One region of the Vibrio sp. MACH09 genome, then DNA from elsewhere that is predicted to be linked to it. Evidence: riboswitches for the same ligand, from Rfam matches in the RefSeq annotation. Region 1 holds a riboswitch; the other holds the start of a gene.
The links. Region 1 has a riboswitch for thiamine pyrophosphate ahead of thiB (thiamine ABC transporter substrate binding subunit). Riboswitches for the same ligand answer to the same signal wherever they lie in the genome.

Region 1 (7,678 bases):
TCTCTTCAGGGTAGAGCATTCTCATCGCTTTTGCTTCAACCGCTAAGTCCGCATCCAGCATCTTAGAAACACGCAAAGCTCGGCCATACTGTTCTGGCATCTCCATAGGTAACAAGTGCACGTTGCGCTTTGGAAAGCCTTTTATCGCCGATCGTGTATTACGGAATAGCACTCGCCCGGTTCCATGTCGATCCATTAGATTGTCGATTAGCTCAGAACGTGCTTTCAGTTTTTCATCTTCTTCAGCATCACTAGCAATAATTCGGAATAGCGGTTCAACATCCTGCTCCGATAGCAGTTCGCTAATTTGATTTTTTGCCCCATCAGGTAACAACTCACCACTAAACAAGGTACTTACCGCATCGGCAACCGGCTCATAGCTTTTCTCTTCTTCAACAAAAGCGTGATAGTCATAAAAACGGTCTGGATCAAGTAGGCGCAAACGGGCAAAGTGGCTTTCATGACCTAACTGCTCAGGGGTTGCCGTTAACAGCAGAACCGCCGGCGTTTTTGAGGCAATGCTTTCGACAACTTGATATTCACGGCTTGGATTTTCTAAGCTCCACTCAAGGTGGTGAGCTTCATCTACCACCAGTAGATCCCAATTGCCATCAACAATCTGTTCAAATCGACGTTGGTTTTTCGTTAAGAAGTCCAAAGAGCACAATACATACTGTGCGGTATCAAATGGATTGGCGGCATCCGCAAGAGACTCAATACAGCGCTCTTCATCAAAAATGGAAAAATGAAGGTTAAATCGACGCATCATTTCCACTAACCACTGATGCTGCAATGTTTCAGGCACAACGATTAATACCCGCTCTGCCGCACCAGATAAGACCTGCTGATGGATAATCATTCCGGCTTCAATGGTTTTACCTAAGCCTACTTCATCAGCCAGTAACACTCGTGGCGCATAGCGACGCCCAACTTCGTGAGCAATATACAGTTGATGAGGAATAAGCCCGGCACGCATACCGCATAAACCACGCATTGGGCTCTTATGCTGCTGATACTGATTGGTTAATGCGCTATAACGCAAAACAAAATTGTCCATACGGTCAATTTGTCCAGCAAACAGCTTATCTTGTGGTTTATTGAAACGAATTTGATTGCTCAAAAATATTTCTCTTAGCACCACCTCTTCTTCACCAGAATCTTGTCGTATTCCTGTGTAGGTTAGAAGCCCTTTCTCTTCAGCTACTTGCTCTATTTTTAACGACCAGCCTTCTTGACTATCGACAATATCACCTACGTGAAATATCACTCGGGTCACCGGTGCATCCTTCTGGGCATACACTCGATTTTCTTCAGATGCGGCAAACATAATCGTTACCGTACGAGCATCAAGCTCTACTACCGTTCCTAAGCCTAAATCACTCTCTGTGTCGCTTATCCAGCGCTGACCCAAAGCAAATGCCATAAAGTTGATTACCTCTTATTTCGTCATTCAGCCAATTAAATATCACCATGCTAGGGTCTACTGACCTAATAACAACTAAAATAGTCATGTTTGCATATAAAGCATAGTTTAATTGTAATCTTGTTTTAATCTTTCATCTCTCTTCGTAAAGGCACAAAAAGACCATTGCTCAGAAAGGGCGGCAATAGTACTTGATGCGGCAATACAGGTCACGGAGAAAGGTGAGATTTCACCATTCTTTTTTAACACTAGCGGCTAAAAGCACCTGCAAATAAAACGTGATTTAAATTTGCTCTTCAACACGCTTCATTTTCCGACTGCGCGAACGAATAGAGTGAATCATTGCTGATGCTGTTATGAGTGTCCACCAGCATGGACAAACTCATTGAGTAGCTCGTTATTATGATGATCCTGCAGTCTTGCTATTTTATCGCTCACCTGAACGTTACCTTGAGCTAAAAATACAAAATCTGAAGCAATTGAGAGCGCATCTGCTAGGTGGTGAGTCACCATTACAATGGTAATATCACGCTCTTTTGCTAGCTGTTTCACCAGTATTAGCATCTCTTCTCTTAATATAGGATCAAGAGCGGAAAAAGGTTCATCCAGTAACCAAATAGAATGGGGTTGAACAAAACAGCGAGCCAGAGCCACTCGTTGCTTCTGCCCACCAGATAACTGTTCTGGTTTTCTATCTAACAACTGTTCAAGCCCAACTTGTTGACTTGCCTCTAGCACTTGCTGCTGCTGTTGCGTTGACAGTTTTAATCCGGGATGAAGCCCTAACGCGATGTTCTCTCTTACGGTAAGGTGAGTAAAAAGATTATGTTCTTGAAACAGCATGGCAAAAGGACGTTGATGAGGCTCTTGAGCTAATATCGAATCACCATTCACTGTAATATCGCCTTTTTTCGGCAATATAAATCCTGCGATTAACGCCAGCAAGGTTGATTTTCCTGCACCACTTGGCCCCATCAATGCGGTAATGCTGCCTTTTTCAATAGAAGCATTAAATTGAAACAACTCTTGATGATACTGATAACTCACTTCATCAATATTTAGCATTAACTTCTCCTAAAAAAACGTTCTACCGCACTAAAACAACCTAGGCTTAGAATCAATAAACTCAAGGCAACAACCGCAGCCGCATCCATTTGATAGCTGCCTAATAACTGGAAAAGATATAAGGGCAACGTTTTGAACTCTTGGCTGCCAAATAGCGCAATAGCACTTAGATCCCCTACAGAGAACATAAAACTGATGGAAAAGGCATAAGCAATGGGCTTATGAAGCGCTCTCCACTCGAGTAAATAAAAGCGAGAAAACCCCTTCATTCCCAAACTTGCAGCCAATAGATGATACTGCTGGGCAAGATGCAGCATAGGCTGAGACAAGGTTTTAATCACATAAGGAAGCGCCATTAAACTGTTCACCACCACCACAATAATCGCTGCGTATTGAAATACATCTCCGAGGTAGCGTAGCAACAAAAACAATCCAACGCTGATCACTAAGCTGGGGGTCACCAGAATAATGGTCCCGACGAGCTCAATACCATCTGCGTGATGATGTTTGTTATTCATACGCCATGCTCGGCTGGTCATCAAAATAGCCATTCCGCTAGCCAAGGCTAGCACGGATGCCGCGAGTGCGATCAGTATTGAAGCGGTTAACGCTGACCAAAAATCACTGCTGGTTATGACGGTTACTAACTGTGAATTCATTCCGCTGATCACCACCATTATTAATGGTGGAATCACCAGTGTCACTGCGAACAGTATCCAAAATGCATCCCAACACTTAGCTTTAACATTATCTTTTGTTACCGCAATGTTTCCGCCTGAGTGGCTAGAAACAAAGGTACTAGACTTGGCTAACCGCTGGATAGACAAGGACAATAAGGCGCACAACAGCATCTGCCAGATCGCTAAGATAGCGCCAGCTTGCAGATCAAAATCAAATTTAATGGCCTGATAAATGGCCAACTCAATGGTGGTCGATTTAGGCCCACCACCTAGCGCCATCACGGTAGCGAAACTGGTAAAGCACAACATAAACACTAAGCCACAGACATGAGGAAGTTGTTGTCTTAGTCTTGGCCATTCAACCCATCTAAATTTGTACCAGTGGCTCATACCTAAATGCGCACACAGTTTATGCTGCTCCTCTGGGATAGATGCTAAAGAATGATATAAAAGACGACTAGCATAAGGAAGATTGAAGAATAGATGAGCAAGTAAAATGCCGTTTAAACCATAAATAGAAAATGGCAACTTACTATCAAACCAAACAAACAGTTCTGCCAATAAACCGCTATTACCATAAATAGCCAGCAGTCCAAACACCCCCACCAACACAGGCAAAACCAATGTAGTAGAGAACACTTTAAGCAAGATGGATTTACCGTAAAAATTCCGCCGAGAGAGGGAGTGAGCAACAGGAACAGCCAAGCCAACACTCAATAAAGTTGAGAGAAAAGCTTGGTAAAAGCTAAATACCGTGACATGGCGATAATAACTGTCTTGCCAAAAACCAGACACCTGAATGTCTGGAGTATAAAACAGCAGTGCGCTTAATGCGGAGAGCACAAAGGTTAAAATGATGATGGCAACAGCGACACCCAGCTTAGGAGTTTTCTGCATAGCAACTTATATCAACGACATTAATTATCTTGTAAAAATACATTCTGTTCCGGAAAACAACTAAGTACGGTACTACTCACCTCAATTCGAAATACACTAAGCCTCTCGTTAGCATTTTTTAGCGTCTAGGCCCATGACGATACGAGCGGTTCTAATTTTTTATCTCGACCTGAGGTTTTTAAAGCCATCACTAGGGTCTGTTGACTTTTCAAGTACAAATGTTGTTCAGTCTAAAAGCGTTTTGAGCAAGGCATGAGGAGAGTAGCATAGTTATTCTATGCCAACGACTCATAGCACAGCTCAAGGCGCTTTTAGATGAACCCTTCGGGCAGTATTTGTTGTCATTTTCTACTGCGTTACCGCCTGATTGCGTAGTTGACTACACGGCACTAGGCTTACATTACTTCGTTAATGCACTCTGCCATTCACGAATCCACGGTTTACGCATCTTTTCTACCTGTTGTGGTGTAAATGTAAGAGCTTGTTTTGGTACCGTTAGTGATTCAAACCCGTCTGGTAATGCCACATTCGTCACTGGATACATCCAGTTACCCGTAGGCATTACCGTTTGAAACTCATCTGACAAAATGAAGGCCATAAACTCATCGGCCAATGCTGTGTTTTTGCTGCTTTTCACTTTAGCCGCAACTTCTACTTGCATGTAGTGACCTTCGGCAAAATCTGCAGCCTTATATTTGCTCTCATTTTCTGCAATAAGGTGATAGGCCGGTGATGTGGTATATGAGAGCACCATGTCGGACTCACCTTTCAAAAACATAGAGTAAGCTTCAGACCAACCTTTGGTGACTGTGACTGTCTTAGCAGATAGCTTAGTCCAAGCTTCTGAGGCTTTATCGCCATATACAGATTTCATCCATAGCATTAAACCTTGTCCGGGAGTCGATGTTCTTGGATCTTGGTAGATCACTTTTAACTCATCATCTCTTTCAACCAGCTCTTTTAAACTTTTTGGCGGGTTAGTTAATGTCTCTTTGTTATAAACAAAGGCGAAATAACCGAAATCGAATGGTACGAAAGTTTGATCAGACCAACCATTTGGTAATGTAATGTTCGATGTATCTACGTTGTGTTGCTCAAGCAAGCCCGTATTGGTCGCTTCTGCCATTAAATTGGTGTCCAAACCAACAATAACATCCGCCTTGCTATTCTTTCCTTCTAATCGCAGACGATTAAGGATTGAAACACCATCATCTAAGGCGACAAACTGTAAATCACAACCACACTTTTCTTCAAACGCTTTTTCAATTTTCGGGCCAGGACCCCAATCAGAAGCAAATGAGTCGTAGGTATATACAGTTAAGGTTTGTTCTGCGGAGGCAGAAAACGATAGGGCTAGTGCAAGTGCGGAAATAGTATATTTCACTGGACGCTCTCCTTGTTATGAGCGGCACAGGGTTGAGTGAGGATAAACACAAACATCCTGCCTCAATTCCTACGCCAGTATTATCTGGTTCAGGTGTTCGGGTTCTAATTGCTTAATCTCAGCCACAAAAATTCTTTTTGCAGCACCCCGTTGAGTCAGAAAGATTGTAATCGGAATTGACGTCAGTAGCTATTGTTTACTGTGAAAACATCGCTAGCGATAATAACTGATACGATGATGAAATAGAGTTAACTCTGAAAAAACGCCTTTCATGGTTGATCGAATCCACTTACCTTTGATCGTATCCCCAGCGAGGAACCAGTCCTTGCTCCACACCTAAATGGTCTAGAATTCTGGCCACCATAAAATCCACCAAGTCATCAATGGTTTTAGGCTGATGATAAAAACCAGGAGCAGCGGGCATAATAGTGACTCCCATCTGAGACAGCTTGTGCATGTTTTCTAGGTGTAGTGTTGAAAATGGCGTTTCTCGCACAACCAATAACAACTGACCTCGCTCTTTAAGCACCACATCTGCTGCTCTTTCGATCAAGTTATCAGACATACCGTGAGCAATGGATGCCACACTACCTGCTGAGCAAGGGCAAACAACCATCTGTTTCGGTGCTGCACTCCCCGATGCAACCGGTGAAAACCACTCTTCTTTCCCACAAACAACAAGTTTCTCGGCATCACAAGACAGATGCTCAAGCAAAACATCTTTTGCCGCTTCAGGTGAAGCTGGCAACTTTAAGTTGTGTTCCGTCGCCATCACAACTCTGGCCGCCGATGAGATAAGTAAAAACACTTTATAGTCAGCCGCAAGCAAACACTCTAGTAGCCTCAATCCATAAGGCGCACCCGACGCACCGGTAAATGCCAGCGTGATGCATTTTTCTTTACTCATTGTAGTTTCGCCTTTTTATCTGCAAGTTTTGCTAACAACTTGTCATGAATGCCTTCAAAGCCGCCGTTACTCATGACTAGAATTTGATCCCCGCACTGAGCTTGTGAGACGATCTGTTCAACCAACTCATCAACACTAGCACCAACAGAAGTTGGCTGAGTACAATGTTGTGCCACCTCATCAACAGACCAAGAAAGCGTTTCTGGCTGGAAAAGGTAAACAGAGTCTGCCTTTGCTAACGAGTTAGCTAACGCCTCTTTATGAACACCCATTTTCATGGTTGCTGATCGTGGCTCAAGCACCGCAATAATATTTGCTGATGGCTTGTTATTTCTTAGGCCATCTAAAGTCAGCGCTATAGCGGTAGGATGATGAGCAAAATCATCGTACACAGAAACATCGCCAATCACCCCTTTTAACTCTAAACGACGCTTAGTATTAATAAATTTGCCAAGGGATTCACAAGCGAGATCAGGCGTGACTCCCACATGTCGAGCCGCAGATATCGCCATAAGAGCATTGCTAACATTATGGTCACCAACCAAGTCCCAATGAACTTCACCAACTTGTTCACCATTGAACAGCACCTTAAACTGGCTACCATCTTTCGTGATTTTCTCTACATCCCATTCAACATTATTACCCGAAAACTCAAGCTCACTCCAACAACCACGTTGTAAAACATCCTGCAACGCCTCATCTTGCTTCGGTGATAAAATACGACCATTACCCGGAACCGTTCGTACCAAATGATGAAATTGTTTTTTAATCGCTTCCAGATCATCAAAAATGTCAGCATGATCAAACTCAAGGTTGTTCATGACGAGTGTTCTAGGATGGTAGTGAACAAACTTAGAACGCTTGTCGAAAAAAGCACTGTCATACTCATCAGCTTCAACAACAAAAAACATGCTGTCTCCAAGACGAGCCGATACTCCAAAGTTCCCTAATACCCCGCCAACCAAGAAACCAGGCGCGTATCCACAATCCTCTAGAATCCATGACAGCATACTAGAAGTGGTTGTTTTTCCATGAGTTCCTGACACCGCAAGGACCCATCGGTCGTGCAATAAAAACTCCTGAAGCCACTGAGGTCCAGAGGTATATTTTAGGTTTTTGTTAAGAACATACTCAACACAAGGGTTGCCACGACTCATGGCATTACCAATGACAATCAAATCTGGAGCAGGCTCTAACTGCTTGGGATCAAAGCCTTCAATAATCTCTATTCCTTGGGATTCGAGTAAAGTGCTCATCGGAGGGTAAACATTCGCGTCACACCCCGTCACTTTATGCCCAAGTTGACGAGCAAGCACAGCTGC
Region 2 (7,678 bases), on a different contig from region 1:
TGTTTATACAAACCTCGTGGTGTACCACTTGTTCCGCTAGATGCTCGTAACGATCCTGTATAGACATTACCATTTGTCAGTTCGAACTTACTGGAAAAAGTATTCGGCGCACCATCGGTAAAAAACACAATCACTCTTAGATCCGCTGGATTAGGAACTTCACGCAACTGCTTTAATGCCAGATAAAAGCCTTCAGAAGGGTTAGTAAATCCGTCAAATTGAAACGCATCGATTGCCCCATTAATGCTCGTACTATTAAATCCTCGGCTGCTTGTAAATGCCTGAGGCACCTCGGCACCATGGCCATAAGCAATTAATGACACTCGATCAAAATTTTCATGAAACTTACCAATAAAATCTTTAGACCGAAGTTTAATATCGTTGGTCACATCCCCAAGCGACCCCGTTCTTAACGACGACGAATTATCAACCACAAAAGCAATATCCACAGGACGTCTCGTTGCTTGAGCTACCGCACTAACAGGGACATCATCGTAACCAAACATATTAAGTAAACTGGTCGGCATTACTGCGCTTGCACTAATATCAATGGTAATATTACCGGCACTGTCGCTCGGGTATGAGCTGGGTAGAACTAAAGTAGGCGTACTTCCGAGAAAATCTGCACTTATATTGGCATTAAAGTAGGCCTGAGCCGCTGCATTTGCCGCTGCATCCCCTTCTTCAATCGCTCTTGCTGCAGCAATAGCAGCCGCATCTACGGCAGCAAATAACTTAGCTTTAACCAGATAAGCTCTGCCCATATCAAATGCAAGCCCAGTAAGGAGGAGTAAAAAAGGCAGCGCAAGAATGGTGACCAGTTCCACCAAACCAGCTAATTTTTTTGTGTATGTGCGATTAATGGTTTTCATAGTTAATCTCGTTACTATTAATTTCGCTACAGTATGTCTAAGTACAACTTTACAAATAAGTTGCCTGTTTTATGGTCACATCTTCATTAACAACAAAGCTGAATATAGGCCGATAGGTATAAAACACTTCAACTACATAAACCGAATCATTGTCTTCCATCGTAATGGGAAAGCCTGTTAGCTCGCGTGCTGCCGTATCACTGGGCAGCTCACATTGACCAGATACCCAACTGGCACAACTGGGCCAAAGCTCACTTGCTTTGTCGATGCCCGCTTGAGTCCACTTAAACTGTTCTGTGATATAAGGGTTATCACCTGTTTGACCAACCACATGACTAATATAGATAATGCCATCTGAATTCATATCAACAAATTGAGACGTAGTGGCAACCACGTCCATTATATTTTGTTCGGTATAGTCTGATGTTCTGGATATTAAATGGGCACTTTCTCGGCTGAGATTTACTATTACACTTTGAGTATGAAGCATTTGAACTATTTCATGTAAGCCGAAGATAAATAATAAAAATATGGGTAGCATTAAAGTAAATGTTACTGTTGCGTAACCTCGAATTCTATTTTTAGTTATTAGGAATGAAGACATAATATATTCCTCTAAAAATTCTCGTTTTTTACAGTAGCACTCACTGTAAATCTATATTTACCATCATCCACAAGAGGATATAAAAATGGACTGGCTATTGGCCAAGTGCAATCGAGATGAATAGCAATCAACTCTCCCGAATCACCAAAACCAGCAACAGGGTTACCATCGATATCCAATACTCGAATATTGTCTACTGTCATTACATTACTGAACAGCCCATCGGACGATTGACTGATTTTAGCGATAACCGCCTCTTTACGGTCAGCACCATCGGTTGTGTCTGGATCGAGATCAGCTAAACCAGTAATAGCGTAACGGGCACCCTCGCTGACAGCGTGCTGCATAGTAAGTTTTACATAACCATATACACCAAAATCAATCACCGTGAACAACAAAAAAAAGAACAGCGACGCCACAATACTGAACTCGATAAGAGCACTGCCTTTTTGCTTGTCTTTGAACTGATGAGTGAGTCGCTTGCATCCCTGCATATGGTATTTACTATGCTTAATGCTTTTGGTGTACATACTCTATATCCACCTTATATACAATTAACTCTTTGAACCTAAATAATTATATTTTTATTATTTTAATAATTACCTCGATACAACTTACATTTAGTCACATACATTATAGACCAAATTATCAATAGCATCCTTTACATATCAAAAATCAATAACTCTTTTTGCTGAAATAAGACATCCCTGCCAAATTAATGCAATGAATAAAAAAACATTCAAAAGAAAAGTTCTATCATTATTTATCTTCAAGCACTATATTCAAGCAACTTCAAGGTCACTTGAATATATAATTAATAAAAATATTCAGATAAAACATACTGTTACTTTAATTACTTTTGCTCATTGCAAATTAATGCTATAAACCTTTACTCTCAATACGTGTATAATCAAGTGACCTCACGCTATATTGAGCTTAATGAGCAACATTGAGTGCAGCAGCTCTACCCCGAATAGGCGTGATGCCAATCTTTCCAAACCACTTGAAAACCACGTTGCATCACAGCTTGCGCTACATGGTCGACACTGCGTTCGTCACTTATTTCAAATTGTTCCAGCTCTTGCTGCGTATCCTCAGCGTATCCGCCCGGTTGAGTTTTTGACCCTGCAGACATCGTAGTCACACCTAATGGCAGCACATTATCCCTGAACTCTGGAGATTCCCGTGTAGATAGAGACAGCTCTACTTCAGGGTTGAGTAATCGGTAAGCGCAAATCAACTGAACGAGCTGACGATCACTCATCTCTGACTTCATCTTCACGCCACCTTCACACGGCCGCAACCGAGGAAAGGAGATGGAGTAGCGGCTTTGCCAGTAAGTACGTTCTAGATAATCCAAGTGAGCCGCAACATGGAATGCGTCAGTGCGCCACTCCTCTAGACCAATCAAGGCTCCAATACCAATTTTATCAATTCCTGCGCGGGCTAAACGATCCGGTGTTTGCAAACGGTAATCAAAATCCATTTTTTTGCCACGTAGATGATGCTCCGCGTAGGTTCTAGGGTTATAAGTTTCCTGATACACCATCACAGCATCTAGCCCTAATCCTTTCAACTCAGCATACTCTTGCTGCTGCAGAGGCTGAACTTCCATTGCTAAGTAACTAAATTGCGATTTGATCTCTGGTAGTACTTCACGAAAGTAATTCATGCCCACTTTTGTTTCGTGCTCGCCTGTCACCAGTAAAACGGAATCGAAGTTGAGTTGCTTAATCGCCTGACACTCTTGCTCTATCTCTTTTCTGTTCAGAGTGCGTCTTCGGATTCGATTTTCCATAGAGAAACCACAGTAGCTACAGGCATTGGCACATAGGTTTGATAAATACAGAGGAACATAAAAACCAATAGTGTTACCAAACCGCTGGCGAGTCAGTAACGCTGACTGTTGTGCCATTGATTCCAAGTAAGGTTCAGCCGCTGGGGAAATTAGTGCCTTAAAATCGTCTAAATCTCGCCTAGATTTATTCAATGCTCGTTCAACATCTTTAGCGGTCTTGCTATATATTGATAAGCAAATATCATCCCAATCCATTCGGGAAAAATGTTCAGAAAAACTCATCAGATTTCCCTTAATCAAGAAATGCAGTCAATGGACTAGAAGAAATGGCATGGTTTGCGGTTCCAGCTAACCCAGCCTTATACGCCATTCGGCCACTTTCAACTGCCAGTTTAAACGCCCTGCCCATGAGGATAGGATCATTAGCAACAGCAATTGCTGTATTGACTAACACCGCATCGGCTCCCATTTCCATCGCTTCCGCCGCATGAGAAGGCGCACCTATTCCGGCGTCCACCACCACGGGAACTCGCGCCTGATCAATAATAATTCTGAGAAAATCTCGCGACGCCAATCCTTTGTTAGAACCAATAGGCGAACCAAGTGGCATTACCGCAGCGCAGCCAACTTCTTCAAGTCGCTTACATAAGACCGGATCAGCATGACAGTACGGCATTACAATAAAACCCTCTTTTACTAGCTGCTCTGCAGCCGCGAGTGTTTCAATTGGGTCAGGCATTAAGTATTTTGGATCGGGGTGAATTTCCAGTTTAAGCCAATTGGTTTGCAAAGCTTCTCGGGCCAACTGCGCGGCAAATATCGCCTCTTTGGCGTTTTTCGCACCGGAGGTGTTAGGTAATAAGTTCACACCCGCATTGCGTAGCGGCTGCAAAATATCATCCTCTTTGTCATCGATATCAACTCGCTTTAATGCCATTGTCACCAACTCTGATTCAGAGGCAATTATCGAATTTTGCATATTAATGGCGTTCGAGTATTTTCCCGTTCCGGTAAATAGACGAGACTGAAACTGTTTATCGGCAATTGTTAACATGATTAACCTCCTGCAATGGCTTGAAATAAGGCGATATGGTCACCTTCGTTAACGACAGTCTCATTCCAGAGCTGGCGAGAAATGATCGCTTGATTGACCGCGACAGCAGATGCGCCATTTGGCATCTGTAACAAAGCAAGCAGCGCTTCAATCGAGGTATTTTCGGCAATCGACATAGGCTTGTCATTCACCTTTATTTCTATAGTTGACATGGTATTTCCTTATTAATCCTTGGTTCTTTATCCAAATCTTGTTCAAATGACGTGGCGCAGATCGGGCAGTTAACATCTCGAGAAATCGTCAGCCGTTGCCACTTCATTTGTAGTCCGTCAAACAGCTGTAAATGAGCAAAGTTCACCTCTCCGCAATCGGTGATGGCTTTTATTGCTTCGAGCGCCTGCATCGTACCCATAACACCCACTACGGGTCCCGAAATGGCGGACGTTCGGCAGCTGTTCTCTTGTTTATCTTGCTGTTCTTGTTGCGGAAAAAGACAGTGATAGCAAGGCCCTTGCTGTTGACGAAAATCGAAGCTCACTAGTTGTCCTTGCCAACGAATCGCGGCTGCCGATATCAAGATTTTCTTCTGTTCGAAACAGGCTCTATTAATGGCATAACGAGTGGAAAAGTTGTCACTGCAGTCAAGTACAATATCCGCCATACTCACTTCAATATTCAGTTGTTGGCCAGTCAGTGCCGTTTGAACTGGGCGTATGGCGACTAGCGGATTGAGTTGCTTCAATTGCTCTGCTGCACAGCGAGCTTTATTGTCATTTTGATGATGATCGCGATAGATGATTTGGCGCTGCAAGTTTGACCTCTCTACGCTATCGCCATCGGCAATCACAATATGACCAATCCCAGCAGCCGCTAAATACAGAGCAGCAGGAGAGCCTAACCCTCCAGCCCCAACGATCAACAAACGGCTATTTTGCAACGCAACTTGACCCGTTTCCCCCAGCTCTTCCAATGCAATTTGGCGGTTATAACGGAGAAACGCCTCATCAGTTAACATCATCAGCTCCCGACACCGATTCTCTCGTGACACTCAGCTTCTCGGCAAAGGCAGTAACCGCTTGCTCCACATCGCTGGCTTGAGTGATAGCACGCACTACCGCCACACTACTCACTCCCGACTGCCAAACTGCAGCAACGTTAGAAAGATCAATTCCGCCTATTGCCACGGTAGGAAATCGGCCGGCGACGGTATTGATATGTTCAGTGAGCGTCGCGACACCCTGAGGTGAGGTTGGCATCTGTTTGGTTGGGGTTGGAAAAATATGTCCGATAGCAATATAACTGGGCTGAATTGCTAAGCCTCGCTGCAGCTCGCGAGCAGTGCGAGTGGAGACTCCTAAACGAATATTGGCCGTTTTCAGAGCATCAAGATCTGCGCTGTCCAGATCTTCCTGTCCTAAATGAACGCCATAAGCGTGATGTTTGAGGGCCAGTGGCCAATAGTCATTAATAAAGACTTGCGCTTTATATTCTCGGCCAAGACGTATCGCCTCAATAATTTGTTTTTCTAAATCGGGTTGATGTTCATCTTTGATTCTAAGTTGAACGGTTTTTATCCCGAGCGCGAGTAATCTGGCGATCCAGTTAACATGATCAACCACAGGATAGAGATTACCAATTCCTCCTTCTAATGGAGCAAACGGGCAATGTGCAGTTGGCGCGAGTTCGCGTTCGGTATAACAATGAGATTGACGTGCATTCGACATAGCAATTTCCTAATAATTAATGATGGAAAATGCTTGGCGGATAGGTGCTTACAGAGCAAGTGTTTGATCTTAATTACGGACAGTATCAGATCAATATAGAGAGAATTTGCTCTTGTTCCTTTCGCAGGTGTTAGCCTGATCAAGTTCAACGGATCCCGCAATGCGGTCTCAGCCAGTTGGCACTCCGACAAGTATCGTTTGCGAGTATAAAAACAATATCGACTCCGCGCAAGCGCTTGTTAACCGCATTGCGCAAATAGTAATAGCTCAATAAGTCTTAGTGATATTTAACCAATAGCTATATCTGATTCTTGCCCTGAAGATGCCTCGGAAGCACCAATTACGATTATAGGGCAGCAGTAAATGTAGGCGTAGCTACTGAGTTGGGGAGAGGTTTGCTGCTGTAATGTCGCTTTCTTTCGTTGTATAGCGAGTCTTCAACGCTAAACAAGTTTTTCAAATAGTTGTAGGTGGTTGCTGGCACAAACTTGTTAATTTCATTCCAATCATTATTGAATAGAAGATGACGTACCAGTGAAGCAGATATCGGTTGGTTCTCCATCTCTTTACGTGGAATTTCTATCAAGTTAATGGCGTCATAATCCAATGACGGTGTGGTTAACCAGTTCTGCATTTGCTGATTATAAAAGCGGGTGACATTACAGATAGGTTCGGTGCCAACAAAACGGTGGGTAATTCCTAACGATGGCCCGATAAAACTTCTAAACAGTTGTAGATCAACCGCGGTATGGCAATAGTTAATAACGCCATCATCTTTCAAGAAGTAACTTGGAAATGTGGCACGAGAGATGATGTAATCGGACCCTTGATGGACAATAACATTGTCGAGGTCAGAAACCCCCTCCTCAATCATATTAACTCTGTCTTGATAGGTGAAAAAAGAGCTATCCTCTTTCACCACAAAAAGGTGCAACCAATCACATTGACTTGCTGCATGTTCAACCAAGTATCTATGTCCATTGGTAAACGGATTGGCATTCATAACAATACTGCCAATTTTACCACCCGCTCTTTTTAATGATTGAAGCTTACGACAATATTTATTTAAGCGACTTTTACTATTTTCTAAAAGAACAACTCGATCTTTTACTGAAGTAAGTAAATAAAAGCCCGCCTTATTAAACATTTTATAATTTTCGGGTTTGGTATATATAAATAAATTATAGCGACCAAGGTCATATGCATAAGTCACAAGTTGAGACAGAAGCTTAGTAGAAAGTCCTTCACCCTGATAGTCATTGTTCACTGCAATGGACTTCAGTGTATTCCCCGCAAGACCACCACATGCCACGATTTCGCTGTCGTGATAAGCGCAGACAAAAAACTCCACATCAGCATCGATACCAAGTCCCATGCTGTTCAAAAAGTTATTAACCATTACCAGTTTTCGACCTGCTTTGGTTTTTATTTTTTCGAAATGAATTGTCGCTAACACTAGCTTGTCTCTATATTCTACTTACCGATAAAGTGTCTCTCTTCATGGGTTTTAAAAATATGATTTAAATCATGGTTACGCTGGAATATAGTCAAGTAATTGTAAGGTATTTGTTTAACAAGATTTTGTTCGCGTCGAATTATATAAATGACAAGCCAATAATAAAAAGC

Region 2: it holds a riboswitch for thiamine pyrophosphate, as region 1 does, so the genes downstream of both, thiE (thiamine phosphate synthase) here and thiB (thiamine ABC transporter substrate binding subunit) in region 1, are expected to answer to the same signal.

What each region holds. Positions count from the first base shown of each region.
Region 1 is NZ_BSFZ01000001.1:2,957,021-2,964,698, forward strand. Features, by position in the region: gene rapA (RNA polymerase-associated protein RapA) at 1-1,423, opposite strand, end outside; gene thiQ (thiamine ABC transporter ATP-binding protein) at 1,778-2,488, opposite strand; gene thiP (thiamine/thiamine pyrophosphate ABC transporter permease ThiP) at 2,488-4,065, opposite strand; gene thiB (thiamine ABC transporter substrate binding subunit) at 4,466-5,449, opposite strand; TPP riboswitch at 5,499-5,609, opposite strand; gene CHJ_RS13230 (flavin prenyltransferase UbiX) at 5,739-6,356, opposite strand; gene mpl (UDP-N-acetylmuramate:L-alanyl-gamma-D-glutamyl-meso-diaminopimelate ligase) at 6,353-7,678, opposite strand, start outside.
Region 2 is NZ_BSFZ01000002.1:1,025,071-1,032,748, reverse strand. Features, by position in the region: gene CHJ_RS19900 (vWA domain-containing protein) at 1-872, opposite strand, end outside; gene CHJ_RS19895 (TadE/TadG family type IV pilus assembly protein) at 922-1,476, opposite strand; gene CHJ_RS19890 (TadE/TadG family type IV pilus assembly protein) at 1,488-1,970, opposite strand; gene thiH (2-iminoacetate synthase ThiH) at 2,441-3,556, opposite strand; gene CHJ_RS19880 (thiazole synthase) at 3,567-4,328, opposite strand; gene thiS (sulfur carrier protein ThiS) at 4,331-4,540, opposite strand; gene CHJ_RS19870 (HesA/MoeB/ThiF family protein) at 4,528-5,346, opposite strand; gene thiE (thiamine phosphate synthase) at 5,333-6,052, opposite strand; TPP riboswitch at 6,152-6,249, opposite strand; gene citC ([citrate (pro-3S)-lyase] ligase) at 6,399-7,508, opposite strand.